Regions from separate parts of the Bacillus sp. H1a genome, predicted to be linked through region 2. Evidence: riboswitches for the same ligand, from Rfam matches in the RefSeq annotation. Region 2 holds a riboswitch; each other region holds the start of a gene.
What was found. Region 2 has a riboswitch for thiamine pyrophosphate ahead of tenA (thiaminase II). Riboswitches for the same ligand answer to the same signal wherever they lie in the genome.
Positions count from the first base shown of each region.

Region 1: linked by a shared signal. The riboswitch ahead of thiM (hydroxyethylthiazole kinase) and the one ahead of tenA (thiaminase II) in region 2 are both predicted to bind thiamine pyrophosphate.
Region 3: linked by a shared signal. The riboswitch ahead of thiT (energy-coupled thiamine transporter ThiT) and the one ahead of tenA (thiaminase II) in region 2 are both predicted to bind thiamine pyrophosphate.

Region 1 is NZ_AYMH01000055.1:18,062-28,662, forward strand. Features, by position in the region: gene U860_RS0124135 (anaerobic C4-dicarboxylate transporter) at 1-1,110, shown strand, start outside; gene ilvA (threonine ammonia-lyase) at 1,179-2,387, opposite strand; gene thiE (thiamine phosphate synthase) at 2,494-3,153, opposite strand; gene thiM (hydroxyethylthiazole kinase) at 3,167-3,976, opposite strand; TPP riboswitch at 4,047-4,156, opposite strand; gene U860_RS0124155 (siderophore ABC transporter substrate-binding protein) at 4,259-5,206, opposite strand; gene U860_RS0124160 (ABC transporter ATP-binding protein) at 5,281-6,039, opposite strand; gene U860_RS0124165 (iron chelate uptake ABC transporter family permease subunit) at 6,033-7,004, opposite strand; gene U860_RS0124170 (ABC transporter permease) at 6,994-7,947, opposite strand; gene topB (DNA topoisomerase III) at 8,380-10,569, shown strand.
Region 2 is NZ_AYMH01000029.1:138,916-149,516, forward strand. Features, by position in the region: gene U860_RS0114625 (hypothetical protein) at 82-486, opposite strand; gene U860_RS0114630 (DUF1835 domain-containing protein) at 634-1,638, opposite strand; gene U860_RS0114635 (hypothetical protein) at 1,855-2,061, shown strand; gene U860_RS0114640 (hypothetical protein) at 2,340-2,531, shown strand; gene U860_RS0114645 (DUF3995 domain-containing protein) at 2,919-3,335, opposite strand; gene U860_RS0114650 (DUF3959 family protein) at 3,496-4,263, opposite strand; gene U860_RS0114655 (RNaseH domain-containing protein) at 4,489-6,876, opposite strand; gene tenA (thiaminase II) at 7,240-7,926, opposite strand; TPP riboswitch at 8,071-8,176, opposite strand; gene U860_RS0114670 (D-alanine--D-alanine ligase) at 8,272-9,186, opposite strand; gene U860_RS0114675 (PLP-dependent aminotransferase family protein) at 9,191-10,601, opposite strand, start outside.
Region 3 is NZ_AYMH01000027.1:58,903-69,503, reverse strand. Features, by position in the region: gene U860_RS0113095 (YdcF family protein) at 338-1,372, shown strand; gene U860_RS0113090 (YitT family protein) at 1,569-2,441, shown strand; partial or broken gene U860_RS0113085 (hypothetical protein) at 2,588-2,782, opposite strand; gene U860_RS0113080 (DUF4247 domain-containing protein) at 2,879-3,694, opposite strand; gene U860_RS0113075 (DUF4178 domain-containing protein) at 3,708-4,214, opposite strand; gene U860_RS0113070 (DUF350 domain-containing protein) at 4,236-4,640, opposite strand; gene U860_RS0113065 (PspA/IM30 family protein) at 4,721-5,386, opposite strand; gene U860_RS0113060 (lipoprotein BA_5634 family protein) at 5,799-6,377, shown strand; gene U860_RS0113055 (FeoB-associated Cys-rich membrane protein) at 6,412-6,579, opposite strand; gene feoB (ferrous iron transport protein B) at 6,596-8,584, opposite strand; gene U860_RS0113045 (FeoA family protein) at 8,581-8,808, opposite strand; TPP riboswitch at 9,003-9,104, shown strand; gene thiT (energy-coupled thiamine transporter ThiT) at 9,169-9,792, shown strand; gene U860_RS0113035 (HAMP domain-containing sensor histidine kinase) at 10,012-10,601, opposite strand, start outside.

The DNA.
Region 1 (10,601 bases), on a different contig from region 2:
GGAATGGATTATCTTGTCCATCTCGCTGAGAAAGCATTACGAAAAAACCCAAAGCGCATTACATTCTTTGCTCCTATTGTTACTTATTTATTCACACTATGCGCAGGAACTGGTCATGTCGCTTATTCTGTACTTCCTGTTATCGCCGAAGTATCTCGCGAATCAGGAATTAGACCTGAACGACCTATGTCAATTGCCGTTATCGCTTCCCAGCAGGCAATTACAGCTAGTCCAATATCGGCTGCAACAGTTGCACTTTTAGCAATGTTAGCCGACTATAAAATCACTTTATTAGATATTTTAAAAGTCAGTATTCCTTCTACTTTCATCGCTTGTATGGTAGCTGCATTCGTTGCTAGTAAGATGGGAAAAGAATTAAATGAAGACCCTGAATACTTGAAGAGATTGAAAGAGGGAATGATTCCTAAGCTTGAAGAGAAAAAAGAGTTTGTAGGTACAAAAGGCGCAAAATTATCCGTTGTCCTTTTCCTAATCTCAACTTTCCTTGTTGTACTTCTCGGTTCATTTGAAACACTTCGTCCAGGATGGATGGTAGATGGAAAGTTAGTTCATCTTTCAATGCCAAACACAATTGAAATAGTTATGTTCACCGTGGCTGCTCTTATTATTATTATCTGTAAACCAAATGTGGAAAGCATTGTATCTGGTAACGTCTTTAAAGCAGGTACAACAGCAGTTGTTGCTATTTTTGGTATCGCTTGGATGGGAGATACTTTCTTCAACGGTAACTTAAATATGATTCAAGGATCAATTCAACACTTAGTAACAAGTGCACCGTGGCTATTTGCTATCGCATTATTCATTCTATCTATCTTACTGTATAGTCAAGCAGCAACAGTTCGTGCATTAATACCACTCGGATTATCTCTTGGCATTCCACCAGCATTACTTATTGCGATGTTCCCTGCAGTAAATGGATACTTCTTTATTCCAAACTACGGAACAATCGTTGCTGCAATCAACTTTGATCGCACTGGTACAACTGGTATAGGTAAATATGTTTTAAATCATAGCTTTATGATTCCTGGCTTGATCGCAACCTTTACTTCTATCGGAATTGGAATGCTCTTAATTTCAATTATGTTTTAAAGAAAAAGCACAAACCTATGATTTTAAGGGGTTTGTGCTTTTTTAATCAAACGTTTGTTTAAATCTTTTCAATCGATAACTTCTACAGCATACCCTTTCTTTTTTAAACCACTCAATACCTCTTCAATATGATTTCTATCTTTAGTTTCTAATGATAAGTGCAATTGCGCATATCCTGGAAATACCTTTGTACCAATTCGTTCTAAATATATATTTAATACATTCGCTTCAAAACTTGTTACAACCTCGAGTAAGTGTTGCAAATACCCTGGCTTATCTTTAATCGTTGTCGCAATATGAACGAAACGCCCTGCTTCAACCATTCCATGCTCAATAATACGTGAAATAAAGTTTACATCGACATTTCCACCGCTTAGTACGGATACGACCTTTTTTTCTCTTATTGGGATTTTTTGATAAAGCAAAGCAGCCAATGAACTCGCACCGGACCCTTCGACCAACAATTTATTCCGCTCAAGAAGCATTAACATCGTCCGAGCGATTTCCATTTCATCTACACAAAACACATCATCCACATAACGTTGTACAAGTTCAAAAGTTAAATATCCTGGCCTTTTAACTGCAATTCCATCTGCCATGGTTGGCGCCGAATCTACCGTTATTACTTTCTTTTCCTCAAGTGATTGTTTCATTCCTGGACAAGCAAGTGTCTGCACACCATATATTTTTACTGATGGTTTTTGTTCTTTAATTGCCATCGCAACTCCTGCAATTAATCCCCCGCCTCCAATAGGACAAATAACAGCTTCTACGTCTTCAAGCTGTTTTAATATTTCCAATCCGACTGTCCCTTGACCCGCAATTACTGCTTCATCATCAAATGGATGTACAAATTTTGCTCCTGTCTTCTCTTTTAAATCTAGTGCGTAAGCTAATGCATCGTCAAATACATCACCTTGTAATTCCACATGAGCACCATACCTTTTCGTCGCAAGCACCTTACTTAACGGTGCACCTTTTGGCATTACAATCGTACAAGGAATACTGAGCATATTACTAGAATACGCAACCCCTTGTGCATGATTTCCAGCAGATGCCGCAACAACACCATTTTCTAAATCACCTTTTTCAAGAGAAACCATTTTATTATAAGAGCCACGTACTTTAAAGGAACCTGTCTTTTGTAAATTCTCAAGCTTTAAATAAACATCATTCTGTGATAATTCACTAAATGTGCTCGAATAATCTAGCGGTGTCATATGTACAATACCCTTCATTTTCTCATAAGCAGTTATAATATCCTGGAATACAATCATACCTTCGCCTCCGAAACAATATATGTTTATACATACTAGTTTAAGCGGCATATTTTGTTTTATACGACAAAAGATCACGTAGCATTTTATGCTACATGATCTTCTCTTACAAACTCTTATTTACTTCATCAGCTAATTTCTTCGTACTTTCATACGCAGAATCAGCTAAGCTAATCGCAGAAATAACCGAAATACCATCCGCACCGGCATCTATAACAGAAGCTGTATTTTCAATTGTAATTCCGCCAATACCAACAATCGGTATTGTAATCTCGTGTTCTCTAAAATACTTTAGCCCTTTCGTTCCTTGAACTGCTTTCGTATCTTTTTTCGTACTCGTTGGGAAAATAGGACCAACTCCTAAATAATCAGCTCCGTTTTCAATCGCCCAGCGTGCTTCTTCAATTGTATGTGTAGATACTCCAACAATTTTATCTCCCATTTTTTCACGAACAGATGTTATTCCTTCATCATCTTGTCCAACATGTACACCGTCTGCATCTAATTCAAGAGCTAATTCAACGTCATCATTCACAATAAACGGCACATTATACTCTTTGCAAAGTGTTTGTAGTTCTTTCGCAAAACGAATACGTTTCTCACCAGTTAAAGCCCCTTCTCCCTTTTCACGAAATTGAAAAAGTGTTATACCGCCTTCTAGTGCCTCTCTCAATACTTGCAGTGGCTCCTTCGTACAATTGTTACTACCCATAATAAAATATACTGGTAGTAATTTAGACATTTCATCCATTGTAATACGCGACATCTATTTCCCCTCCTTACTGTACAAACTCAATCTTTCCATACTTCTCAATATCCTCTGAAGTTGTATTCGCTAATTGATTTAAGAACTCAATTTGGAAGCTACCAGGTCCTTTTTCTACCGTTTTGGCTGCTGCCAGTTCCGCAGCTACTCCATAAAATGTTACTGCTGCGACAGCTGCCTTCACATAATCTTTTTCAACTGCTGCAAATGCTCCTATTACAGAAGTTAATAAACAGCCTGTTCCAGTAACTTTTGTTAAAATGCTATGGCCATTGCGAATAAGAACTACCCGCTCTCCATCTGTAATGATATCCTCTTTTCCAGTGATCACAGCAACTGTATTTAATTCATCCGCTGCCTGTTTTGCAATACTTACGACATTACCATTTCCAGTACCAGCGTCTACACCTTTGATTTCCCATTTTTCATTAATAACATTAGCTATTTCTGCTGCATTTCCGCGAATTATCGCTAAATTTATTTCAGCTGGAATATGCCTTGCAACTTCTGTTCGATAAGAAGTTGCTCCTGCACCAACTGGATCAAATAGTACTGGTACATGATTCATATTTGCTGATTTACCAGCAAGTAACATCGCTTCTACCTCTTCGGGGCGAAGTGTACCCATATTTAAAACGAGTGCGCCAGCAATACTAGCCATTTCTGCTACTTCTTCTTTTGCATATGCCATTACAGGCGATGCTCCTAATGCTAACAAACCGTTTGCTGTAAAGTTTGTTACAACGACATTTGTAATATTATGCACGAGTGGATTAGACTCTCTTACCAGTTCCACTATTTTACTAATTTCTTGTACATTCATTCTATTCATCTCCTAACTTTAATGATGGGAGATACACAAAAAGACACTTTGCGTATGCAAAGTGTCTGAACATGTGCTTTTACACTCTCCCTACGCTGGCATTATCCAACAGGTTCAAATGGTCAATGACGGGTTAGTCATACTCTCAGTTTGCATCCGCAAACTCCCATGTGCTTTTTATTCAACTACTTCAAAGTCTACTCTCATTCTAGTGAAATAACAAGTTCTTTACTTTCTTATACAGAAAGAGTGATAGGGAATCCTATCACTCTTTTCATACTATTATTTTATAGCTTTTGATACTTCTTTCACCATTGCTGATACAGACTCAAGTCCGCCACCAGATAAGTACCAGTAGTTTGCATCAAGGTAAACTACGTTTTTGTTTTTCACAGCGTTTGTTTTACTTACCAGTTCATTTTCAACAACTTGCTTAGCAGAAGATTTCCCGCCAGTTACTACGCCTCTATCAATTACAAATAAGTAATCAGGGTTCTTCTCAAGGATGTACTCAAATGAAACTTTATTACCATGTGTATCTGCTTTAATTTCTGGGTCAACAGGAGTTACGCCAAACACATCATGAATAATACCGAAGCGAGATTGAGGGCCGTATGCACTTACTTGACCATCGTTCGCTAAAATAACTAAAGCTTTTTTATCGCTTTTCTTCGCTTTTTCATTTAATTCTGCCACGTCTTTTTCAACTGCTGCAATTTCTTTTTTCGCTTTATCTTCTTTATCGAAGATTTTCGCTAATGTTTCTGTGTTTTCTTTAAATGATTTCATGTATTCTTTTGTATCTTGTTCTACGTAAATTGTTGGAGCAATTTTTTCGAATTCTTTATATGAATCAGCTTGACGTCCAGAAATGATAATTAATTCCGGATTCATTTCATTGATTTTTTCGAAGTCTGGTTCTTTTAAACCACCAACGTTTTTATACTTTTTATCTTTATATTTAGAAAGGTATTCTGGTACACTTTTTTGCGGCACACCAGCCACGTCAACACCTAGTTTATCTAATGTATCTAATGAACCGAAGTCGAATACTACAACGTTTTTCGGATTCGTTTTAACTTTCGTTTCGCCTAATTTGTGCTTAATCGTAATTTCTTTTGATTTACTTTCACTTGCCTCGGTCTTCTTGTCAGTAGAAGCACCATTACTACATGCCACAGCGACAATAGCAAGCATGAAAGTTAATAATAGCATCGCTAATTTCTTCACTTCAATCACCTCAATAAAATTTTTAAAATTATTTAAATCGATAGCACATTTACACCATCAAAAATAACTTCCTCTTATGAAAAATAAATACAAATGTTGTTTCCAGATATCTCTTCTATATGGATGTCCATATCATAAATATCTTTTAAAACAGCTTTATCAATAATTTCGCTCGTTGGACCTTCTTTCATTACTTTTCCATCTTTCAAAGCAACGATATGATCGGAATAACAAGAAGCAAAATTAATATCATGAATTACGATAACAACCGTTTTTCCAAGCTCTTCAACAAGTCGTCTCAGTACTTTCATAATTTGTACAGAATGTTTCATATCTAGATTATTCAGTGGCTCGTCCAATAAAATGTATTCTGTATTTTGAGCAATAACCATTGCGATATACGCCCTTTGCCTCTGCCCACCACTGAGTTGGTCTAAATACTTATGCTGGATGTCCTCAAGTTCCATATAGCGAATAGCTTCCTCAATATGGCTCCAGTCTTCCTTTGTCAGATTACCTTGTGAATATGGAAATCTACCGAAACTAACTAATTCTCGAATGCTAAGCCTTAAATTAATATGATTCGTTTGCTTTAAAATTGAGATTTTCTTAGCAAGCTCATCGCTCTTCCATTCCCCAATTTCTTTATCTTCAATGTAGATTTCACCAGCATCTTTTTTTAATAACCTACTAATCATAGAAAGAACCGTACTTTTCCCTGCTCCATTTGGACCAATAAAAGATGTGATTTTTCCTTTTGCTATTTTAATAGAGACATCTTCAACAACATTTTTATTACCATATTGCTTTGATATGTTTCTTACTTCTACCATGACTTGCTCTCCTTTAATAGAAGATAAATGAAGTACACGCCACCAACAAAGTTAACAATGACACTTAAAGTCGTGTTAAATTCAAACACTCTTTCAACAATCAATTGTCCTCCTACTAAGGCGATAATACTAATAAGGATAGAACCTATTATTAAATATTTGTGTTTGTATGTATGCAAACATTCACGTGCAACGTTTACTACAAGCAGTCCTAAAAATGTAATGGGTCCTACTAACGCTGTGGAAATAGATACTAAAATTGCAATTACAATTAAAAGCTTCTTCACGACTTTGTCATAATCTACTCCTAAATTAATTGCCTCATCTCTTCCGAGTGATAGTACATCTAATAATTTCAGCTCTTTATACACATAAGCAATAACCAATACAATTCCAATGATAGACGTTACTAGTAGCTCTGTTTTTACATTATTTACACTTGCAAACATTTTCCCTTGTACAATTTGGAACTCATTTGGATCAATGAGCACTTGCATAAAGGACGATAAACTTTGGAAGAATGTACCGAATATTAATCCGATTAAAAGTAGGAAGTAAATATTATTCCCTTCTCTTTTAAACAGAAACTTATAAAGAAATAGTGAGAAAATCACCATTAAACTTACTGATATAAGGAAGTTTACGTTTGTGTTCATCATCGTGAAATGTTGTGATCCAAATACAAATACAACAAACGTTTGAATAAACATATAAAGTGAATCTAAACCGATAACACTCGGTGTTAAAATACGGTTATTACTAATCGTTTGGAAGATCATTGACGAAAATGCAATCGCTCCGCCTGTTATGATCATCGCTAACAATTTCTTACCTCTTCTCGGCAAGGCATAATCTAATGTGTTCATATTTAAGTTAATAAATAAAAATATCCCAATGACTATAACTGATACAATGGCTAGTAATGCCAAAATCATCTTATAATTTCTTTGTTTTCTAAGCTGCATATGCGTTTCTCCTCATCAATAAATAAAGGAAAATTCCGCTTCCGATTACTCCTACTGTAAGACCAATAGAAATCTCGTACGGATAAATTACGACCCGGCCAAGTATATCGCAAGCTAGTACGAAAACTGCTCCTAGCAAGGCAGTGTTCGGTAAGCTATTCTTCAAGTTATCTCCGCGATAAATAGAAACAATATTCGGAATAATAAGCCCTAAAAATGGAATCATTCCTACAGTTAAAACAACTAACGCGGAAATTAAAGAAACGATAACAAGTCCAATATTTAGTACTCGATTATAATTCATCCCTAAATTCGCAGCAAAGTCTTCTCCCATTCCAGCAACAGTAAAACGATTTGCATATAAAAAGGCGATGATTACAAGCGGGATACTTAAATATAAAATCTCATATCTTCCTTTCATAATCATTGAAAAGTCACCTTGTAGCCAGGAATTGATATTTTGAATTAAGTCATATTTATAAGCAAAGAATGTTGTAACGGAACTAATAATGTTCCCAAACATAATCCCTACAAGTGGAATAAATATCGCATCCTTAAACTTAATTCTCTTTAAAATTTGCATAAATAAAAATGTACCAGCTAATGCAAAGACAAATGCAACAAGCATTTTCTCAAGAGGACTCGCTGTCGTAAATAACATTAACGACACTAACACCCCAAGCTTCGCACTATCCATCGTACCCGCAGTTGTCGGAGATACAAATTTATTTCTGCTCAATTGCTGCATAATTAAGCCACTTATACTTAAGCTCACACCAGCAACGATAATACTGATTAAACGTGGCAACCTACTAATGAATACCACCTGCATTTTATCTTGATCCCAATGCACAATATCCATGAGGCTTATATCTTTTACACCAATGAAAATAGAAGCAATCGATAAAACAATAAGCATAATAAACAAATATCTTTTTTTCATAGTTATTCATGGTGCAGATTATGTTCTGTCGCCATCATCTGATTTTAAACAGATTATAATCCTATCATTTTATCCCCCTCATCTATTTATAGAATGATAGAAATCATAACTCTTTTGGTAAAACCTTTTCTTGCCTTCTTATGGTTAAAATGAATTTCATTATCAATTAAGAACATAATTTATATGTATTAATCAACTTTCCCATATATTATTTTGGCAATATTTTGGTAACCCCCTTTAATGATAATGAAATTCATTTACAATGTCAACGTATACACTCAAAAATCTGACATTTATATCAAACTTTTATTTATATACGTAAATCCTCCCTCATTCATTTAATCGGAAATATTTCAAACCTGTAGCATAACTGAATCCAGCAAAGATGTATGCTATATTTAACGTATGGAAATTTGAAAGGATGTTTTTAAAATGGCAAAAAGTATTGTAATTGCTGAAAAGCCTTCTGTTGCACGTGATATCGCACGTGTACTGAAATGTGATAAAAAAGGAAACGGCTACCTTGAAGGTAGTAAATATATTGTTACTTGGGCTTTAGGCCATCTCGTTACATTAGCAGATCCAGAAAGCTATGATGTAAAATATAAAAAGTGGAATTTAGAAGATTTACCAATGCTACCTGAGCGTTTAAAACTAACGGTAATTAAACAAACAGGAAAACAATTTAACGCTGTGAAAAGCCAGCTACTTAGAAAAGATGTAAGTGAAATCATTATAGCTACAGACGCTGGCCGTGAAGGTGAATTAGTAGCGCGCTGGATTATCGATAAAGTTAAAATGAACAAACCGATTAAGCGTTTATGGATTTCATCGGTTACTGATAAAGCAATTAAAGATGGCTTCGCAAATTTAAAGCCTGGCAAAGCATATGACAATTTATACGCTTCAGCTGTCGCACGTTCAGAAGCTGACTGGTATATCGGTCTTAATGCGACTCGAGCATTAACTACCCGCTTTAATGCCCAACTAAATTGTGGTCGTGTCCAAACACCTACTGTAGCCATTATTGCAGGCCGTGAAGACGAAATAAAGAATTTTAAAGCTCAAACTTACTACGGTATCGAAGCTCAAACAGCTGAGAGATTAAAGCTAACTTGGCAGGATATAAAAGGAAATAGTCGCAGCTTTAATAAAGAAAAAATTGATGCACTTGTGAATAAAATCAGTAAGCAAAATGCTACTGTTGTAGATATTGATAAGAAACAAAAGAAGTCGTTCGCTCCTGGTCTTTACGATTTAACTGAACTACAACGTGATGCGAATAAAATCTTTGGTTACTCTGCAAAAGAAACATTAAACATTATGCAAAAACTATATGAGCAACATAAAGTTTTAACGTATCCTCGTACAGATTCACGCTACATTTCATCTGATATCGTCGGAACGCTTCCAGAGCGTCTGAAGGCATGTGGCGTCGGAGAATACCGTCCTTTAGCGCATAAAGTATTGCAAAAACCTGTAAAATCTAATAAATCATTTGTTGATGATAGTAAAGTAAGCGATCATCACGCAATTATCCCAACAGAGAGCTATGTAAATTTCTCAGCTTTCACAGATAAAGAACGTAAAATTTATGATTTAGTTGTGAAACGTTTCTTAGCAGTTTTATTCCCAGCCTTTGAATATGAACAACTAACATTACGCACAAAAATTGGTGATGAAACGTTCATCGCACGCGGAAAAACAATTTTGCATGCTGGTTGGAAAGAAGTATATGAAAATCGATTTGAAGATGATGATGCAGTAGACGATTTAAAAGAACAAATCTTACCTCGCATTGAAAAAGGCGATACATTAAACATAAAACTAATTGTCCAAACATCAGGTCAAACGAAAGCACCTGCACGTTTTAATGAAGCAACGTTACTTTCAGCGATGGAAAACCCAACAAAATACATGGATACGCAAAACAAACAACTTGCTGATACATTAAAATCAACTGGTGGATTAGGTACTGTAGCTACACGTGCGGATATCATCGATAAGCTCTTCAATTCATTCTTAATTGAAAAACGTGGTAAAGACATTCACATTACATCAAAAGGGCGTCAGTTACTTGATTTAGTGCCAGAAGAACTAAAATCTCCTACACTAACTGGTGAATGGGAGCAAAAACTTGAAGCGATCGCAAAAGGTAAATTAAAAAAAGAAGTATTTATTTCAGAAATGAAAAACTATACGAAAGAAATTGTTGCTGAAATTAAATCGAGCGATAAAAAATATAAACACGACAATATCTCAACGAAGTCTTGTCCAGACTGCGGTAAACCAATGTTAGAAGTAAACGGTAAAAAAGGTAAAATGCTTGTATGCCAAGATCGCGAGTGTGGTCATCGTAAAAATGTATCCCGCACTACAAACGCACGCTGCCCTCAGTGTAAAAAGAAACTAGAACTACGTGGTGAAGGATCTGGCCAAATTTTCGCATGTAAATGTGGCTATCGCGAAAAACTTTCTACGTTCCAAGAAAGACGTAAGAAAGAATCAGGCAACAAAGCTGATAAACGTGACGTCCAAAAATATATGAAACAACAACAGAAAGAAGAAGAACCGTTAAACAATCCGTTCGCAGAAGCATTAAAGAAATTAAAATTTGATTAAACCTATTTTTAAATACAAAAAGGTTCCTACCA
Region 2 (10,601 bases):
AATTTTTAATCAAAATCTTACTTCGTATATTGAAAAATAAAAAAATGAGAGAGCAGAATCATTCTACTCTCTCACTTTTCTTTATGCGAAGCACATAAAGTTACTAATTTGTTGATATCGGTAACTTACTTTACGGCGGCGACCACCTTGCCAAGTATATCCTGAAACCCCATTTCTTCTAACTTCAGTCGGGAAGAACCATAAATCTCTTCCGAAGGGTCCAGGACGATGTAAACGTAAATAGCCCCATCTTCCTAGACAGTTACACATCCATGATTTCATATTGCCTGCTTGTGCTGGAGAAGCAAATGCAGATGGTAACGACGGAGCTTGTGACGGAGGTGGTGATGTTGGAGCATCTTCCGCATCATCTGGTCTATAATCTTCATGTTCAACATCTCTAACTTCATTTGCAGATTCATATCCATAGTTTTGTGGATTATAATACATCGCTTGATCATATGGGTAGTTTTGTTGGTTATACATAATAAAAAATCACCTTCTTTTCACTTATTACCTTTAACATTAATATGTGATATGGCATCTATAGGAAGCTTATATATAGCCCAAATTCAACTCAAAAAAGCTCGTATTTTGAAAAATACGAGCTTTTCATAAAGCGACATGTATTTATTATTTTCTCAACTTCACACTATAAAAACGCATTTCTTCTAGTGAACCTTCAAATTCAAATAATCCTTGTTTAATTAATTCTTTCAAGCGAAACTCTAAAAACGTATCCCCAACTAATTGCTCCACAAGGCCAAGCGCTTCGCCAATCACTCTCGGAGCTTTAAGGAACCCTTTGTCAGCACCTACTCTTTTCGCACAATCAATAATGAATTGATCAAAATGGTCTTCTTGTACAGAATGCACTTCATTATCGGTCCAAACTCTTAAAAACTCTGTACGATTCGATAAATGATTCCATTCATTCTCAAGACCTATTCTGTTCTCTGTAGTTAAATAAGGTAATTCTACAAAGCTCTTTTGGAAAGTAGCTAAACTTTCAGGCGATAATTCTCCCGTTCCACGTATATCATACTCTTGGATGAATATGTTTTTGTTCGCTTCAGATGTATTTATAACACGAATATTTTTCTTATCCTGTAATTGAGCAATTACAAAACAAAGGCCTACATGCTCATGGGCATTATTTGCCTTCCAAATTGTAATAGGCGTTTCATTAGGTATAGATTGTAGCTCTTCTAAAGTTTCCATAAATCTTGGTAAATATTCTTCTTCAAAATAACTATCATAAGCAGTTAAGTTGTTTAATAGCCATTGCTGCCTTGCTAGTTGCCCTTTATTCTTATGTAACATATGTATCGGTCCAATTGAAAAGAATTCAGAGAATGCAACAACACTCTCTTCATGTAGTTCTTCTTGATCTAACATATATTTTAAGCACCCAGCTGTTGAATCATCAAAAGCGATATGTACATGTGTGCTTTCTTTTACATTCCTTTTATAAGATTTATTTCTCGTTAGTTGTTTAGGAATATCCATCAAGTGTTTAATTGTATCTTCACTATAGTTTTCTTCTAATAGATCTAACTGTATAAGAATACTTTGAAGTAATTGTTTTGCTTCATCCTCATACATTTCATCAACAACATTTTTAATTTTATCTATCATGTAAATCCCTCAATTCATTACTAAAATAACGTAGATTATAGTGTATCATTTTAGTGTAGATGTTTTAAAGCTTTTTATAGATTATATCTATTTTAAAATTCATATTAGTACAGTGATATATTAACGGTAATTTTTATTTATTTTTAAAACGCTTTGTAAATCTTTTTATTTAAATGTATAATTATATAGAAAATAAAAATTACAGGAGCAAAATCTATGGAGAAAGTACTTATTAATTACAAACAATATTTAAAAAATTGGAGATATCTATTCATTTGTATATTTCCAGTAATTGGTTTATTATACACTTTCAATGTCATCTTTGAGCTACTGTTTCACCAAGAATTCTACTTGTCTAACTTAATATCTGCCATAATATTATTTTTAATATTTATTAATGTTAAAGATAAGTTTAAGATCTAAGATTAAAGAAATCTTTCGGATTTCTCTTTTACTTAACCTTGCTATGATTCAAATGCAATACTGTTTCTAGTTAGATCTTTATTATTGATTCATACTTTACGTAGAAGAAGAATTCGTAGTGATTTTTCTTAAATACACATGAGTACATGTCGGTTTTATTGTAAGTGGTATTTTGCTACTCCTCTTATTATTGCTCTTTATCATTTCCTTGAGATTAAATGACTAGAACAGGCCTACCTTGTCATATGTATTAAAAAAGGATAAGGGACGTGACAACATTGGGCAACAAAAACAACCAATTTATTTTTCATACTGTACAAGGTTCGGCAATTAAAAAATTTGTAATTATCGACTTAATTACTGGAACAGGAATTTATTGGACTGTAAATTTTATATCTTCTAGTGCAATACTTGCAATTATTAGTTGTATTTTGGGAACCAAAAAAATAAAAGAAATGCAACAATCTTAGAACTCCAAACTAAAATCTATCCCAACAAAAAATGTGCATGTTTCTACTTGCAACCTTATTTTAGTTTTTAAATTGGCATCTTATTCTAGAAATAATTTCTTTGGATGGTCAATGTTTGCACTCGTATAAAGTGAAACTTTAATCAGTGGGGGGTTTTGTTCATCCCCCACTGATTATTAGTTGAACCAATCGGGCTTTTACGGGCAGCTGATCTCCCACCTAACTTCTTTGCTTTACACTCGAATTTTGAGGTGGGATTCTTACTGCCCGTTAATGCGGGATGAAATAGGTGGTTTCTGATTACACAGAAACCACCTATTTCATCATTTGTTATATCGAGTTCTTTACATTACTAAAATATATTAACTAATACGAGTTTATATATTTTCACTGGATAATTGCTAATAAAAATGTGAGAGATAAGAAGGCACAAAGAGGAATATATAAAAGAGTGTCCATTTTAGCAAAAGGAGTATCCTTTTTACGTTTGAATATTCCAAAATAGTTAAACTCACCTACTACTCTAATGAAAAAAACAATCATACAAACCCATGTGCCAATTTGAATAATAACGTTTGGAACCGCAAAACTAATAACTTTCGCTTGTAGTAATAAAATTATTGCTGCTACACTTAATAGTAGCGCAATTAATAATGTCATTGCTGTACCGGGCGTAAACGTTTTTTCTCCAAATTCAGTTGGAATGACACTATTTGTTCCCCACTTTCCTCCGAAAGCCCAGTATACATGTAAAAAGCTCACTAAGAATAATATACATACAGAAATAATTGTAAAAATAAGCATTTTGGCACCTCCATTATTTTGTTCAAGTCTCACTTTTTAAAGTATGCTACAAATTTCTTTAGAAATCTATTTTCCATTCAAAGTATTAAAGAACTATATATAAAACCCCTTAATAATCTATCAATTCTACGATAAATCATTAAGGGGTTAACTAATTTTACTATGCATTATACCTATTTCTTCGACGTTCCATCCTTGTTTGTCCTTGTATAGCTTCTACTTTATGTTGCTGTTCTTGCTCTGTCATTTGATATGTTTCAACTGGTTTATCATAATTACGCTCATAAATAGTTTCTGGCGTTTTTCGTTTAGAAGATTTTCCGCCAAACTTAAATAATTTAATCTTAAACTTTGGTAATCTAGGAATACGAATTTTAAATGTTGGCTTGTTGCGTTTCTTTTTTTGTTTAAATATATTTGTATTTTCTACGTTATTATCTTTTTCTTTACGGTGCAATAGCATCGCAAGTAATCCACCAAATATAAGTCCTCCCATTAGAAACAGAAGATATGAATACTGTGTTGTCATTAAACTTGTAATACGCTCAAGAATTGCTAATGACTTTATTTCCTTTATATCCCATAACAATGCAGACCATAGTGAGAGTAAGCCTACTGTAAGCCCGTATGTACGAAAACGGAATATACATGGAATTAAAGCGATACATGCAGCGATTTTCGCGTTCGCTATTAACGAACTCATTGTAACATATTGATTCCAAATGACTAACAATAATGTAATAAATGAAGCGTATGCTATCCAGCTACATATTCGTGAGTACATCTTTTTTGCGTAATAACTACCAAAACTAGTGAAAAATAATAACCCTCCAATAAATAAAGATTGCTCTAGAGGGATTTGCTTCATAATGCCTGCAACTGGAAAGAGGCTGCTCAGCACCATTAATAGTACATCTAATTTTTTCACCATTCCCCATTCCTTTCAAATTCTTTTTCAGTTTTGTAAAGTAAATTTCATATTTTAAGGCAACTCTTCGTGATACAATAGTGGTATTTCTAAAAAACATCTTAATCCCGTATGTGAATAAAGTAAATATGAAAAAGAAAATATACATGACAAATCATATCTATATTTACATTAAAAAATGACAAATCCTGCTCATTATAACTAGCAGGATTTGTTTACTGATATTTAAATTAATAACAACGAATCTTCCTTTTCTAAGATCGTTATATCCAAATCTAATTCATCATTAAATTCTTTAAATTCTCTTGCATCTATATCCGTAATATAATTTTTTATTAATTTAGCCATTTGCATCGAATACGTCTTGTGTATATTTCTTTCCGTGAGCGAGCTTGTTTTATAACACATGTAATGTATCAATTTGGCGATGTCGTCCCTCTCTTCGGGTTTTGCACCTAACGGGATAATTTCAAGTATGTACTGCTGTACTATCTCATCACACTCTAACACGTGCGCATTAGTGCTATAATACATTCCTTTTTGATCTGCAAATAAGCCACTCTCATCTATAACGTAATTATGTTCTCTAGTAATATAACTCGGTACATCAAAAGTTGTATTAATTCTTACTACTTTTAAATTTGAATATTCTTTTGAATTCGAGATTATATCGGGTAAAACATCTATATCAATGGTTTCATTTTGCAACTCTTTTATCCAATATTTTCTCATATTTGCATCTACAATAAAATAAACATCTTCATTTCGCTTTTGCGCATCTTGTAATATTTCAACTAACGTTTCGGACACGAATTGTTTAAAACGAACTCCCATATCATTTCTTTTAGATGGCTGGGGTACAACCGCATTATAATTATCTATATTTAATAATGTATGATCAATCGTGTTCCACTCTGCTTGTCCGTATAATTTATATGAAATTTCTGTCCCATTTATTTTTGAAAAAATAGGTAAGGAATCGAATTTATATATTTTCTCAATTGATAAATTTACATAAGTACCTGGTAATTCCATCTTATTCCAACTACGCTTTAAGAAACCCTTTTGCTCTAACAAACTAAAAACTGCGGTTATTATTTCTCCTTTAGACACACTTTGTCCGATAAATAAATTAATAAATGTTGAAATACGTTTCGTTCGAGCGAATCCTTCACGAATAATTTGCTTCGGATCAATTTTCTCACGCCCGTCATAGTTTTTTATTGCGATTAATGCTAACGTCGTTTCATTTCGCTCTCCTGCTGTAGCGTGCACAGCTTTCACGACATCGTCAACAAGATTTGTTTTATATTTATGGCAATATTGCATGCGATATGGATTTTGTAACACTTTCTCAATATTACATCTCACTATCTTCAACAAAACTGGAGCGTCTGCATTTAATAAATAAGTGGAATCATCATTCTGAGCCAGAACTACTTTGCTTTCTAATAACGCTTGTTCTATCTCTATTAATATATCGTTCGACCATACTTCTAACGTAATTGTTTTTAATCCCTTTGGCGCAAATAAAGGTAATTGTTCATTTTCAGTATTAGTTAATATCTTTTCACATTCTGGAAGCAATGTGAAATATGGAAAACTTCGCTGGAATTCATTAAAAAGTTCCTCTTTATCTCTTACTTTTATACCAAATTTTATTTTTGTTCCTTGAACTTTATATATTTTTTCATTATATGGAAGTAGCACTCTGACATTCGTTCCCGCAATATACTCTTTCGGATATTGAAGAATATGATCTAACACTACTTCTCCTCCTATCTTAAAATCATCTTTTAAATTTCTATAAAGTTTAATCCACTTTATTCCTTTTTTCGCTTGTTGCACTTTTAACTTTACAAATCGCTGCTTTTTATTTTCCGATGCAAATTCAGGAGTTGAAACTAGTATTAATCCGCGTTTCCGACTCAAAAGTATAGACATATCTTTATGATTATATTGTTGATAAAATCGCCTAATCCCTATGGATACTTTCAAAAGTGGAATATTCTCGCCTCCACGAGTTATATATTCAAACCGATACACATAAGCGAAATAATCTTGTGTTTCTTCATCTATAATTGGCTCTGACATCGCTTCACAAATATTTTGTGATCGAAGTGGTGAAAAATATATTTCTTCTTCATTCTTATTATTCATACGTACAGGCTGTTCGCAAAAAACATGTGTAATTAATGCTGGAACCCATTTAAAATATGTTTCTTTATCATGTAATACTGGTAAATTACATATTAAATCATAATGCCATTCTAAACATGGTGGATCTGTTAATTTATTCGGTTTCCAATCATGAATAACCGCATACCAACTTTGTAAAATATAGTCCAACTGTTCTTGTCTCATTGGTTCTTTTGAAACAATCCAAGGCGTATCTTCCTTTAATATATATGGATTATGCTGAATGAATAATATGTCAGAGAACATATCATACAATCTTTCATTTAAAAGTTTTAATTTGCTCGTTAATAAAAATGTTCTATAATGTATATCTACAATATCAAGCCATTCAATGGGAAAATATATATATGCTACTTTTTCATTAAAGAGGGGTTCTACTACATCATTAAATGTTAATAATTGTATTTTTTTCATACTATGAATACTTCCTCTCTTTATTAATTATCTTGATTATGAATAAAACTAAAAAAGCTCGCTAATTTTTATAAAGCCCAATCTAATTAATTTAAAACCAAGTACTTCAGAAGAAACATTTTAATCTAATTATACGAATATAACATTACATAAACCAACCTCATGAAAGATACCAATACTTTCTTATATTTCACGTATTACTTTTACCATATTAATCCCTCCTTACATCGCCTAGTATAATACAAAACGATTATATGATAAATCGTTATATTCTGTATATATAATTTACAAAATATTTACAGAAACTAAATATATTAAAAGGTATCGCCTCTTTATATAGCGATACCTTCACTATACTCTTTTTTAAAAAACACCTTTAACTTCTTCATTCACCGGCCATTTTTCTAATGTATATGCCATTTCCCAAAATGAATATTCATATTGACTACTAATAATAAAGTGTTTTCTCATACGATTACGGTCTGCCTCTGTTACTTTTTCAGCGATAGTATCTAATCGTGTGATTTGCTCTTCTACTAATGTACGGAACCAATCCGATCCATATGCAGAAATCCATTCTTGATAGATGGGTTCTTCTGGCTGACTTCCTTTTAAACGTTCACCAATTTCATAATATAACCAATAGCAAGGTAGTATAGCTGCAATAATATCTCCTAAATGCCCCTCATAAGCAGCACGATACATATGGGATGTATACGCATATGCAGTTGGTGCTGGTACAAAATTGTCTTTTTCTTCTTTCGTAATTCCTAATTTCTTAGCAAAGTTCTTATGTAATGATAACTCAGCTTCATATGTATTTTGTGCATGATGCGCCATACGAGCCGTCGTTTCTAATTCAAGGGCCTTTGCAGCACCTAATGTTTGCACTCGTGCAAAATGACTTAAATAATATGAATCTTGGAGCACATAATAACGGAAACTAGCTAAATCTAGTGTTCCTTCTCCGAGTTTTTTCACAAACGGATGATTGAAACTCGATTCCCAAATAAAATTTACTTCATTACGTAATGACTGTGAAAAAGACACTTAAATCCCTCCAATAAATAAAAGTCTACTTTTGAAACTATATAATAAGTACTTCTCCTGGTTTCTAGTGCTGTAAAATAAAAAAACTTTCTTTACAAGCGTAAAGAAAGTGAAATAGACATCAAAAACGTATTCGTTAATCATTATCCGTCTTCTCCACTTCCCTACGCTAGCATTAACCAGATCAGGTACTAAGAGTCTCAAAAATACTTTTGATCTCAGCCTATTATAGGCACCCCTAGTGGATAAATATATAGTTTTCGTATTCATCATAGCATACTTCTTGAAACTGTCAAACTTATTGGATTGTTCTATTAAAATAATAAACCAATCATTTTTTAAAAATTAAAATCCTTCGTTTTTCCTTACTTGTAAAGACGTTTCAACGATCATATCTAATAGCTTACTATAGCTAATTCCCGCTGCTTCTGCGCTTTTTGGCAACAAGCTTGATTTTGTCATTCCAGGTAACGTATTAACTTCCATTACATATGGAATTCCATCTTTTACAATCATATCAACTCTAGCGTAAACACTACATTTTAATGCTCTATAACAAGCAATTGACGCTTTATTTACAAGATCTTTAATTTCAGCTGGAAGTTCTATAACTTCTTCAACTGTACTAGCATCATCATATTTTGCATTGTAGTCAAAAAACTCAGCTGCATGTCGAATTGAAATGATAGGTAACTGTTTTCCATCAAAAATGGAACACGTAATCTCGTCACCTTTTATATACTTCTCAATTACTACTTCAGAATCCCATTCGAATACAGTTTCCAGCATAGAAATTAATTCATTTTTATTATAGACGATTTTTACTCCAACACTCGATCCGCCAGTGTTTGGTTTTACCACTAATGGAAAGCCTAACTTATCTAACTCTTCAAGCTTTAGATCCTCCATTTTCGTAAGTTCAATCCAATCTGGTGTTTCTACTCCTTCATAACGCAAAATCTTTTTCGAAATATTTTTGTCCATACATATACCGCTAGATAACATATTACTCCCGCTATAAGGGATACCTAAACTCTCAAGCGTTCCTTGAATTGTCCCATCTTCTCCGTATTTTCCGTGTAATGCTAGCAATGCAAAATCAATGTCTTTCGCTTTTTCAATTAAATCAATTTTTTCATTTAACGTAATTGGAACTATTTCATACTTACTCTTATCTAAATGTGCAATCATTTCATTCCCAGTCATAATTGATACTTGTTTTTCAGAGGATACTCCTCCCATAATAACGCCAATTCTCATCTTCTCAACTCCAAATTTCATTTTTTAATGTATCACCAATTATTTGAATACCGCTAACAATTTCCTTTTCTTTCAAACGTGAAAAGCCTAATCGGAAAGTGTTCGCTCCTCCTCCATCAGAGTAAAAAACATCTCCAGGAGAAAACGTAACTCCTTTCTCATAACATTTTTGTAAAAGTGTGCGGGCATGAATTTTTTCTTCCAATTCTATAAATAAATGAAGTCCACCATCTCCAGTCATTCTTTTAAACGGGATGTACTGATTACACGCCCCAACAGCTAACTCATATTTTTTCTTATAAACAGATCTTGCCTTTTTTAAATATTTTTCGAAATATCCTTCATGTAAATATTGAAACAGAACAGCTTGATCTAACGTTGATGTGTGAATGGTCCTTGCTCTTTTTACACTTTCTAAATAATGAATCAGTTCTTTGTCTGCAATGATCCAACCTACACGTAAACCAGGGAAAAGTACCTTTGAAAAGCTACTAATATAAATCACATTATTACCAGCCCCAGCAAAAGTTAATAATGGCGCTAAATGTGAACCTGAATAACGTAATTCTTCATTAAATCCGTCCTCTATAATAGGAATCTTATATTTTGAAAATAACCTCATCAATTCCGTTCTTTTCTCCGAACTCGTAACAATACCGGTTGGATTATGATAAGAAGGAATTAAATACGCGAAATCAAAATCCTTTTCACGCAAACTTTTTTCTAATTGATTCGTATCAATACCATCATCTCTCATATCCATCCCATGAACTTCAAGTCCATGTAAGCGAAAAAGCTTCAGTGCAGCATGGTGAGTTGGATTCTCACAAATAACACGCCCTGATTTCTTCGATAAAGAAGATAATACAATATCTAACCCTTCTGTAAATCCGTTTGTAATTAAAATATCTTTGTTCGAAATGTCTACACCTTTCATTTCCATGTAATGAAGTAGATAATTCATTAACGGTCGATAACCTTTTGCATATCCGTAGTTCAATACGATATTCCCTTCAATGGACATACGAGTAAGAAAAGCTCTTTTGAAATTTTCAACATCAAATAGCTTTTCGTCCGGGGCTATACTATTAAAAACAATCATTCCTTTTTCCCAGCGAACACCATGTTTCATTAAATCTAATTCATCCGCTAATGCGGTAACTGTATTGAGTTTATTTTTCCAATCTATTTCAACAGACGAAGTGTTACTTATATCCACCTTCGCAACAAAATTTCCTTTTCCTTTAACTGCATAAATTAGCCCTTCTTGTTCTAAATCCGCATAAGCAGCGAGTACTGTATTTCTGCTCACAGATAATAATTCACTCAGTTCTCGGGTTGATGGAATTTTCTGGTTCCCTAACAAATGCCCTTTCATAATCATCTTTTTCAAATAATCCTTCAATTGAATATAA
Region 3 (10,601 bases), on a different contig from region 2:
TAATTGTTACAAGATTGTTAGATACAAAAAGAGTAGAGGTAAATGTTTATATAAAATTCTGCTTTATAGCATGTATCCACAACTTATATTTTAATCCTCTTTCCCTGAAAATAAACACAATATGTATAATTACATGCCCAAAAGAAAAAAGACACTCTACAGAGTGCCTTCTCAACCATTTTACTTTTAATATATCGCTTTGAATATATTTTATCATATTTATCTATATTATTTATTGAGAAAATTGCGAATCGTTATTTTATCATTAATAACTTCAAAATCATGTAGTATTAAAGGTGCTATAAAAATATTATAAAAATTGAGGTGTACAACATTTATGTATTTCGGAATTATTCCTCTTATATTGTTTATTATTTTTCTTTTCTCTTATTTAAAAGATCCACGAAAAATAATAAATGGCTTTTTATTTAATGCCTTTTTCTGCTCATTTCTTATATTTTGTGTTATTGCATCTTTTGAATACGGCAATAACAATTTGCATTTCATTGTAATTCTTCCTATGATAGCACTTATCCTAATGATACCTTTTGGTATTGTCGCTTTAATGTTTGGGTTATTTCTTAATGCAAGGATTTTAATGAAGCGAGAAGGAAGACGCTTCACAAACTCTTTAACTTTAATTGCAGCTCTAGGGATTTTATTATTTATACTACTCCCTATCATAAATCCGGCGAGCTTATTTTCACCGCATTTCCAACCTATTTTTGCTGGTATTTCTCTTATAACCGTATATTTCTTTATACATTTATCCAATTTCCTAACAGCATATTTTTTATACCAATTTAATAGACCACGACGTAATCAAGATTTCATCATCGTTCTTGGCAGTGGCTTAATTAATGACAAAGTACCTCCACTTCTAGCAAGTCGTATTAATAAAGCAATCGACTTTTATTGGAAACAAGCAGCTATTACTACACCACCAAAAATCATTTTCTCTGGTGGACAAGGTCCAGATGAAAATCTTCCAGAAGCAGAAGCGATGCAAAAGTACGCTGTTGAAAAAGGGGTTCCTCTTGAACATACCGCTCAAGAAAATCGCTCTGTAAACACATATCAAAATATGTTGTTTTCTAAAGAAATTATGGATTCATTAAAACCTGAAGGTAAGTATAAAAGCATCTTTACAACGAACAATTTCCATCTTTTCCGCGCTGGTATATATGCGAGACAAGCCGGTCTTAATAGCCAAGGAATCGGCTCAAAAACAGCATTTTATTACTGGCCTAACGCAATGATTCGTGAATATGTTGCGATCGTCGTTATGGGGCGTAAACGACATATGAAAGTGTGTGGAACTATTTTAGGATTCTCTTTATTCCTAGCTGTAATTAGTATTATATTTTCTTAACAGCCCCATCATTTTGAAAAATACTCTTGCATGAACTTCAGAATTATTTACATAGTAATATGTTGATAATATTCCCTGCATACACCCATTAAAGGAGAATTTTTTCAAATATAATGTTAAAATAATTGTTAGGCATGAGTCGAACTGATTAGCAAACATGCAAGAAAAAGAAACTAGTTTGAAACGAGGAAATTATATGAAAAAAATGATCAAGAGTAAGCCCAATAAGCTGAAGATTGCTTCAAAAGCTTTAATGATTATTATTGGGGCATTTATCACAGCGTACGGATTAGAAGCTGTCTTAATTCCAAATAACGTATCAGACGGTGGTGTGACTGGTTTAAGTATCGTTAGTTCAAGATTATTTGGATTACCATTAGGACTTCTAATCGCAATTATTAACATTCCTTTCGTTTGGTTAGGATATAAGCAAATTGGTAAAAGCTTTGCAATTTATTCTATTATCGGAATCGCTTCGCTAGCAGTAGGTACCGTTCTCATGCACGGCGTACCAACCATTATTGAAGGCGACACACTTTTAGTTACTGTTGTTGGTGGTATTGTTATCGGTTTTGGTATGGGACTTGCATTACGTAACGGTGGTGCATTAGATGGAATCGATATGCTAGCAGTATTACTTTCTCGTAAATTACCATTTGGAACAAGTGACCTTATTTTATTCTTAAATATGTTTGTCTTTATTTTTGTTTCAACAGTATTTGGTCTTCAAGGAGCTATCCTTTCGGCAATTGCTTACTTTATCGCTTCTAAAGTAATTCATATTGTTGAGGTTGGTTTAAGTGGATCAAAAACATTTAAAATCATTACAAAAGAACCTGAGCTAATGGTAGAAACGATTCGCGATCGTTTAGGCCGAAGCGCAACATACAATGAAGTTTATGGTGGTTATTCAAGAGAGAAATTTAAAGAAATTTCTTGTGTAATTAACCGTTTAGAAGAAAGTAAAATGAAAGAACTTATTCAGGAAATTGATCCAAATGCCTTTATTACAGTTTATGACGTAGCAGAAGTAAAAGGCGGTAATTTCAAGAAACATGATATTCATTAATAGTTATAACAAACGAGGCTGTTCCAAAAGAAAATTTGGAACAGCCTCGTTTTATTATTAGGTTGCTACCGTTGTCGGTATTTGTCGGTAAATCGATATATTTTAAAAATCGCTGATATATTTGCACTCCCCCATCTTCCTTCACTCTTAATCCATTCTACGTATTTTTGAAAGGCGGTCACTTCATGTTGAAAACGAAGCGGAATATACAGAAATAGAGTACATGTACATACTATCCATAGAATACCTACTACAAAGTGAAATCCCATCGTTGTACTAATAAACAGACTTACAATTAATACGAGGAACATAATTGCACTAAACCTTTTATACATAGTCATACTAATCCCTCCTTATATATTAATTGCACCAGTTATAAAGAATTAATTTCCATAATAAAAAGACCGAAAAGCAAATTCTGCTTCTCGGTCCCTACATTATCTTCTTTTCGTAATTTTTCCTGAGCCGCCAACCCTCGTTTTCGGGGGAGACGTATTCTTTGGCGGAGTTTTAATGGATGATTTCGGCTTCACATCAGATCCACTCGAGCCACCTGGCGTTTTCGTGATTGTCCCTTTGCTTCCAGTAGACGGTGGCGGGGTATTACTTCCTTTTTCCGTAATACTACCTGTATCACCTACTGATGGTTTCGAATCAACATTATCGCCTCGCTTAATAATCGATCCTTTCCCTTCCTTCGTAATTGGAGGCGGGGTTTTCTTTTCTTCTTTCGTAGGTGGTCTTTCCGGAATAACCGGTTTATGATTTTGTCTGTCGTTATATCCGCGATAATCACCGTATGATGATTTTCGTGAACCGAATATATCGTTTATTATACTCCCCATAATATATCCTTGTAAGAAGGATGGTTGGTAATTTTGACGGACAAATTCTTCATTACTTATTTCAATTAACGTATCAGATGGTTTCTCTTTATCCTTTTGAAGATTATACATTTTATCAGAATAAACGAGGAACATTTGATTTTCGTCTTCTTTAGATGCTTGCTTCGGTTTCCTTTCGGCTATAAGTTCCTTTGCGACTTCAGGAACTGACCGATTGGCGGCCCTATACACGTAAGATTCTTGTTTACCTTCCTTTGCGACAGACTCAAGCGGATAGCGGTCTTGAATTGACTTCGCTTGACCACTTTGACAGCCTGATAAAGCATAACCCGCAATAACAAGTAATGTAACGATAGCAAGTATAGGGATTACGAACGATTTAATCATGGTAAACAATCGGTTTGACATGATTACGCCCCCCTTATGTTGCTCTTATGATTTGTACATCAGCAGGAATAATTGCTTCTCCCTCATACATCATTGTGCGACCATTTTGCCATTCAATACGTAATAATTTACGGTTATCAGACTGGAATTCCCATACGTACTGTTCCTCCGAAGCAGAGAACGGTGTTTTCCCCATTACAACAACACGTCCATTATATTGCTCTTCCATATGGTACTCTGTATCATCCATTTCGATTGTCGTCGGAATTTCATCAATTGAATCTAAACGACCGTCAATTGGTGTATATAATTTGTAATACGTATTTTCACGGTCTTCAATTTTTAAATAGCGAATGTCTTTCCCGTCCCGCAGGGTTAAAACAATCTCCTTCCGAGAATGCATACTCGTTTTCCCAGTTAATTCATACATTACTAACGAAACTTCAATCATATCGCCAGGAGCTAACGTTAAAAGACTCTTTTCTGGTTTCGGCTGCTCCGGGCTTTTCATTATATTTTTAATACGTTTAAATAAGCTCACAATCTACCCCTCCTTCTCTCTTTATAAACAAGCACCTAAAATAAGTGCACCAACGATATGTAATGAACCAGCTAACATCGCATGTGCTACGCTGCCTTCTTTCGTTCCTTCTTCTAAATCAAGACCTACCATTTTTCTTAAAACAAATTCAATAAACATTTCTACAACTAATAAAATAACGAATGAAACTGCTGAGGCAAGAAGCGCTTGCCATAAATCATTCGCTTTCGTAATTGATTGTGACAAGATGTATCCTTGAGCAAATAGCTTCATAACGAAACGTGTTGTCACAGCTGTGTTCCCGTTTTTTATTTCTTTTAAATCATTGTATTTTGTAAAAATCGAATCAACCCACATAATTGCAAATAAAAGTACCGCACTCGCCCCTGTCCATACGAGCATAGCTAACACATTCATCCATGTCATTGCAAAACCTCCTCTAAAATATAATAGAAAACCGACATGAATATATTTAGACATGTCGGTCCATTTGTCTCTATTCTATATTATTTCTCATACTGCTTCATAATACGAGCTAATTCATCGTCAACAGCAGAATTTTTATTTAAGCTTGCGAATTCATCGTCTAATGATTTTTCTTTTTTGTAAATTTCACCGCTCGCTTCTGCCTCAGCCTCTAATTGAAGAGCTTTCTCTTCCATACGGCTTAAACCAGCTTTTGCTGTATTTGCATCAAATCCAGACATCGCCTGATTAATATTCTTTTGTGCTTTCGCTGCGTTTACACGTGCCACAAGTGTTTCACGTTTATTTTTCAGCTCTGTTAATTGCTTACGCATTTCTTCTAGCTTCGCACGAAGGTTATCAGCAGCAGCTTTATTTTGTTCATAGCTTGCTTTATATTCATTCATCTTTTGCTCTGCATTTTGTTTTTCTTCAAGAGCACGACGCGCAAGATCTAAGTTGCTAGCTTGAACAGCCATATGTGCTTGCTCTTCACGTTTTTTCACAAGTGCTTCTTGCTCTTCAAATAATAACTTGAACTTTTTCTCAAGTGCGATTTGAGCAGCTACACTTTTCTCAGCTTCTTGTACATCCGCTTGCATATCACGTAAATATTGATCCGTCATCTTAACTGGATCTTCAGCTTTTTCAATTAATGAATACACATTTGACATTGTTAAATCTCGTAATCGTTTAAATACAGACATCCAAATTCCTCCTATGATATACCTCATATTTCAAATTCACTACTTAGAAAAATTAAAAATCTCCCTTTACAGTAAGAATATTCATTTTTACAACCTATGTGTTTATTATAACAAAACTAAGATGTCCTTACATGTTATTTCCAAAATACATCCAATATAATATGACATTCTAGATAGAATATTGTATTCCTACTATATTCTTATTATTTCTTTTCTCGAAATTAACTTATTTTTACGTACTTTCATTAAATTACATCATTGTAATGTTACTGTAAGCTAACTCGATAGTTGCATCTCCATATTTCTTATAGACTAATACCATAAGCAACGGAATAACAAAAAAGCTTCTCATAATTTCAGGACTAATACAGAAACTGCATTTACTATAAAACATATAAAAGGAGAAATCATCATGAAAAAATTAGTAGGAATCGGGTTAGCGGCAGCAATTTCATTCGGAGCATTATCAGGTTGTTCTTTATTAGGAGAAAAAGCGAACGGCTTTGTATTGTACGGAACAGAAGAACAAGTTCAGCAAATTGCGGATAAAAATAAAAAAGAAGTAAAAGAAAAAGATATGTATAAAATGAAACTTACAACACTTGAAGATAAAAAGGTTCTTGTAATGGATAAGAAAACAGGGGAAGAACTTATTAAGAAAGAACTCCTTAAAAAAGTCGATAAAAATGACGACACAAAAGCAATTGATAAATTACCAGCTGTAACAGCAGAGCAAGGCGTACTATTTGCAAAAGAGAAGGTAGAAAATGCTACACTTGATGGGGCAAAATTAAAATATGAAGGTAACACAATTATCGGAAGTGGCCGCGCATATGCAGACATGTTCGCAATTGTTGACGATGCAACTTACGGGAATGTAAAAGGTGAAGAGAAATCTGTAGGCGTACTAAAATTCGATAAAGATCCTAGTAAAGAATTCCCTGGAAAAAATGGTGTAGAAGGAGCTCAACTTGTTACAATTAAAAAGTAAATAAAAAAGCTTTGCGAAATTCGCAAAGCTTTTTCTATTTATGAGCAATTTGCTCCATATCTGGACTACAAGTTTGCGACTGACATGACTTATTTAAAGAACATGCTGCGCATTTTCCTTTTTTACTTCTCTTTGCAAAATTAACTAACGTATATGCTGCATAACCAAAAATGATAGCTCCAATTATAATATTGACCATCATTGTAATACATCTCCTTCTAGAATCCGAGTAAGGATCCAACTTGGTATATAATGAGCGTTAATACATAAGCAACAACAAGTGGATAAACGACAGAGAAAATTGTCCATTTCACCGATCCTGTTTCACGTCTAATAACAGCTACTGTCGCTAAGCACGGAACATATAATAAAACAAAGAACATAAATGCGTACGCTGATAACGCTGTATAATGTGCCCCCATTACATTTCCTAGCACATCTTCTTTAACCGCATAAATAATCGCCATTGTTGAAACGACAACTTCTTTCGCTAAAAATCCTGTTAAAAGGGATGCCCCAGCTTGCCACGTTCCAAAGCCGAGCGGTGCAAATAGTGGAGCGATAAAACCACCAATCATCGCTAAGAAACTGTCTCCCATATCAACACCGAATCCTGATGGGCCTGCATAGTTTAATAACCAAATGACAACAGAACCACCGAAGATAAATGTACCTGCTTTACGAACAAATCCTTTACCTTTCTCCCACGTGCTCAGCCATAGTGTTTTCGCTTGTGGCACACGGTAAGGAGGTAGTTCAATTACAAAAATAGATTTTTCCGCTTTTAAAATAGTAAGGGACATAATTTTTGTAACGAGTAACGCAAGAACAATACCTGCAACATATAAAGAAAACACAACAGTCGCCTGACTATGAGGGAAGAACACTCCCGCAAATAATGCATATACAGGTAAACGTGCTGAACAAGACATAAATGGTGTTACTAAAATTGTAAGTAAACGTTCTTTCTCCTGTTCAATCGTTCTCGCTGCCATAATACCTGGAACGTTACATCCGAAGCCGATAATCATCGGGATAAATGCTTTTCCGTTTAAGCCGAAAAACTCCATAATTCTATCCATAACAACTGCAATTCGCGCCATATATCCTGAGTCTTCTAATAATGAAATGAAGAAGAATAGTGCAAAGATTTGTGGAACGAATACTAATACCGCACCAACACCGGCAATAATACCTTCTGTAACGAGCGCTTGAATAAAATCAGAAGCCCCAACACTTGCGAGACCAGCTGTAACCCAATCAGTAAGTTGCCCGCCAAAAAATCCATCAAGCATATCAGATAAAGGTGTACCAATCCACGTAAACGTAACTTGAAAAATAAAAAACATAACTGCTAAAAAGATTGGAAGTCCTAAAATTTTATGTGTAATTAACTTATCGATTGTTTCCGAAAAAGGAATTTTTCCTTCTTTCTCATGCTGAATGACATTTGTTTTTAACTTTTCAATATACGCTTCACGAGTTTTGTAAATATGCTCCTCCAACGTACAATCAAGTTTTCCTTCTAAACGAGATCGAATGGCTATAAGTTCCTTATAAATTGGTAATGCTTTCATTTCTTTTTCTACTACTTCGTTATTGCTTAAAAATTGAAGGGCTAACCATCTTGGATGCTCATAATTCGCTGTCTCTAAAAGAGCGATTACCTCTCCGATTCCTTCATCCATTTGTACACCATATGAAATAACGAATGGCTTTTTCTCTTTTTGTTTCTCTTCATGAAGAGTAGCAAGTAATTCTTCACAGCCTTTTCCGCTTCTTGCAACGACAGGAACGACTGTTACACCTAATATTTCTGATAATCGTTTTACATCAATAACAATTCCTCTTTGCTTTGCCACATCAATCATATTTAAACCAATTGAAACTGGCTTACCAAATTCAAGTAATTGTAATGTTAAATGCATATTTCGCTCAAATTGCGAAGAATCCACTATATTTAACATATGATGAAATTCGTCTGTTAGTAGAAAGTTCGTAACGACACCTTCATCACGTGAAACTGGATTTAAATCATAAACGCCTGGTAAATCAATTAATGTTCCTTGCTTACCTTTTAATTTACCAACCTTCTTTTCTACTGTTACACCGCTCCAGTTCCCTACATATTCATAAGAACCAGTGAGCGCATTAAATAATGATGTTTTCCCTGTATTCGGATTCCCTAGCAAAGCAACCTTATTCACGCTAATTCCACCTTTATCATTTTCGCGTCACAATGACGAATACTAATTAGCTGTCCACGACACTCCAATGTACAAGGACCTTTAAACATCGCCTTCTGTTTCAGGCGAAGTTCGCTTCCTTCCGCGAGACCGAAAGCAGCCAGTCTTCTCTTTAGTAAATTATCTAGCGACTGAATACTTTGTACTAACACTTTCTCACCAATTTTTATATCTACTAAGCTCATAACCTTCCCCCTCAGAAGAGAATGATAATTATTTTCAAGAAAATTATATCATACTCTATTTCATTTGGACTATATCTTTTTGCTTCATATTTATTAACATTTCAATACAATTATATTTCAATTATTGTCATACAAGGTTCATTTGCCATTCTCATCCATTTCGCTTACAATAAACAATAGCAAATAAAGAATCTCGTTATCACAGGGGGAGCCTTGCCGCTGAGAGGGAACACTTCGTTCCGACCCTTCGAACCTGTTAGTTAATGCTAACGCAGGGATTGTGCAAACGTCCGAAATACATACCTCTTTTTTATTTACGTATTTCGTATCCTCCTATGATAATGTTCTTTTTTGTGTAACTTGGATTTAGGGGGAGACAACATGCGTAACACCAATTTACAAGCGATGATCGAATCTGCAATTCTTGCAGCCTTCGCCTTGGTTATCGATATTTTACCATTATCAATTAAACTTCCAACAGGCGGTTCCATTTCATTTGCTATGATTCCTATTTTTATTATCGCATACCGCTGGGGCTTCAAAATGGCTTTCTTAGGAGGCTTAATTTGGGGATTATTACAAATTGTCGTAGGGGATGCAATTATCGTCACACCAATTCAAGTAATCATTGAATACTTTGTTGCTTTCGCATTCGTTGGATTTGCTGGAATCTTTTATAAACAAATTCAACAAACTTTAATCAACGGTGAAAGAAAGAAAACCATTTCCTATATTATCCTTGCTACTTTTATCGGTAGTTTAGCTCGCTACTTCTGCCACTTTATTGCCGGTATCATTTTCTGGGGACAATATGCACCAAAAGGACAATCAGCTTTCTTATATTCTTTAATATTTAACGGTAGCACAATGATTGGGTCATTTATTTTATGTACAGTTTTACTTATATTTTTATTTATCACTTCACCACGCTTATTCAAAAGCATTGGTGCTTATCAAATGAATTCACAAAAAAAGGGCGCTTAATTAGCGCTCTTTTTTTATCAAAGCTCTCAATGAGTAATATCAATAATAAATACAATAAATGCACAAAAGAAAATAAATACCATCACACCTAGTAAATTGCTATTCACGGCTAATCTACTCCTTACATAACCTCTTTTTCTAACCCGATTATATCGCTTAAAAATAAAGATTAAGTAAAGATAATATGAAATTAAATTAAAAAAGCGTAGATTGTATCATCTACGCTTTTTTCGGTAAATAGAAGTAAAATAACACACCATCTTCTGTATTCTTTGCCCCATATTCAGCATCGTGCAATTCTAAAATATTTTTAGAAATGGCCAGCCCAAGCCCCGTTCCACCTTGTGAACGCTGGCGAGCTGCATCCACTCTATAAAAACGATCCCAAATTTTATCTAATTGTTCTTCTTCAATGCGGGCACCTTTATTTTCAATACACACTTTTATACGATCTTTCCCGTCTATTGTAGAAATAATGATATCCTCTTTATTTGGTGTATAACGTATTGCATTCGTAATGAAGTTCACGATGACTTGTTCAATCCGACTTTGATTTGCAATTACTTCAATTGGACATACATTTTTATGAACACGAAGCTCTTTTTTCTCTATCTCTACAGAAAGCTGTTCGCATATGTCTTCAATTATCGTATCAATATAAAATGAATCCTTTTTCATTCTATACGTGCCTGACTCAAATTTAGCTAACTCAAGCATATCCAAAATTAAAGTATCCATTTTGTCTACTTCTCTCTCCATCGCCTGAAAATAATACTCTTTCTTATGTTCAGCTACCCCATCTTTTAAAA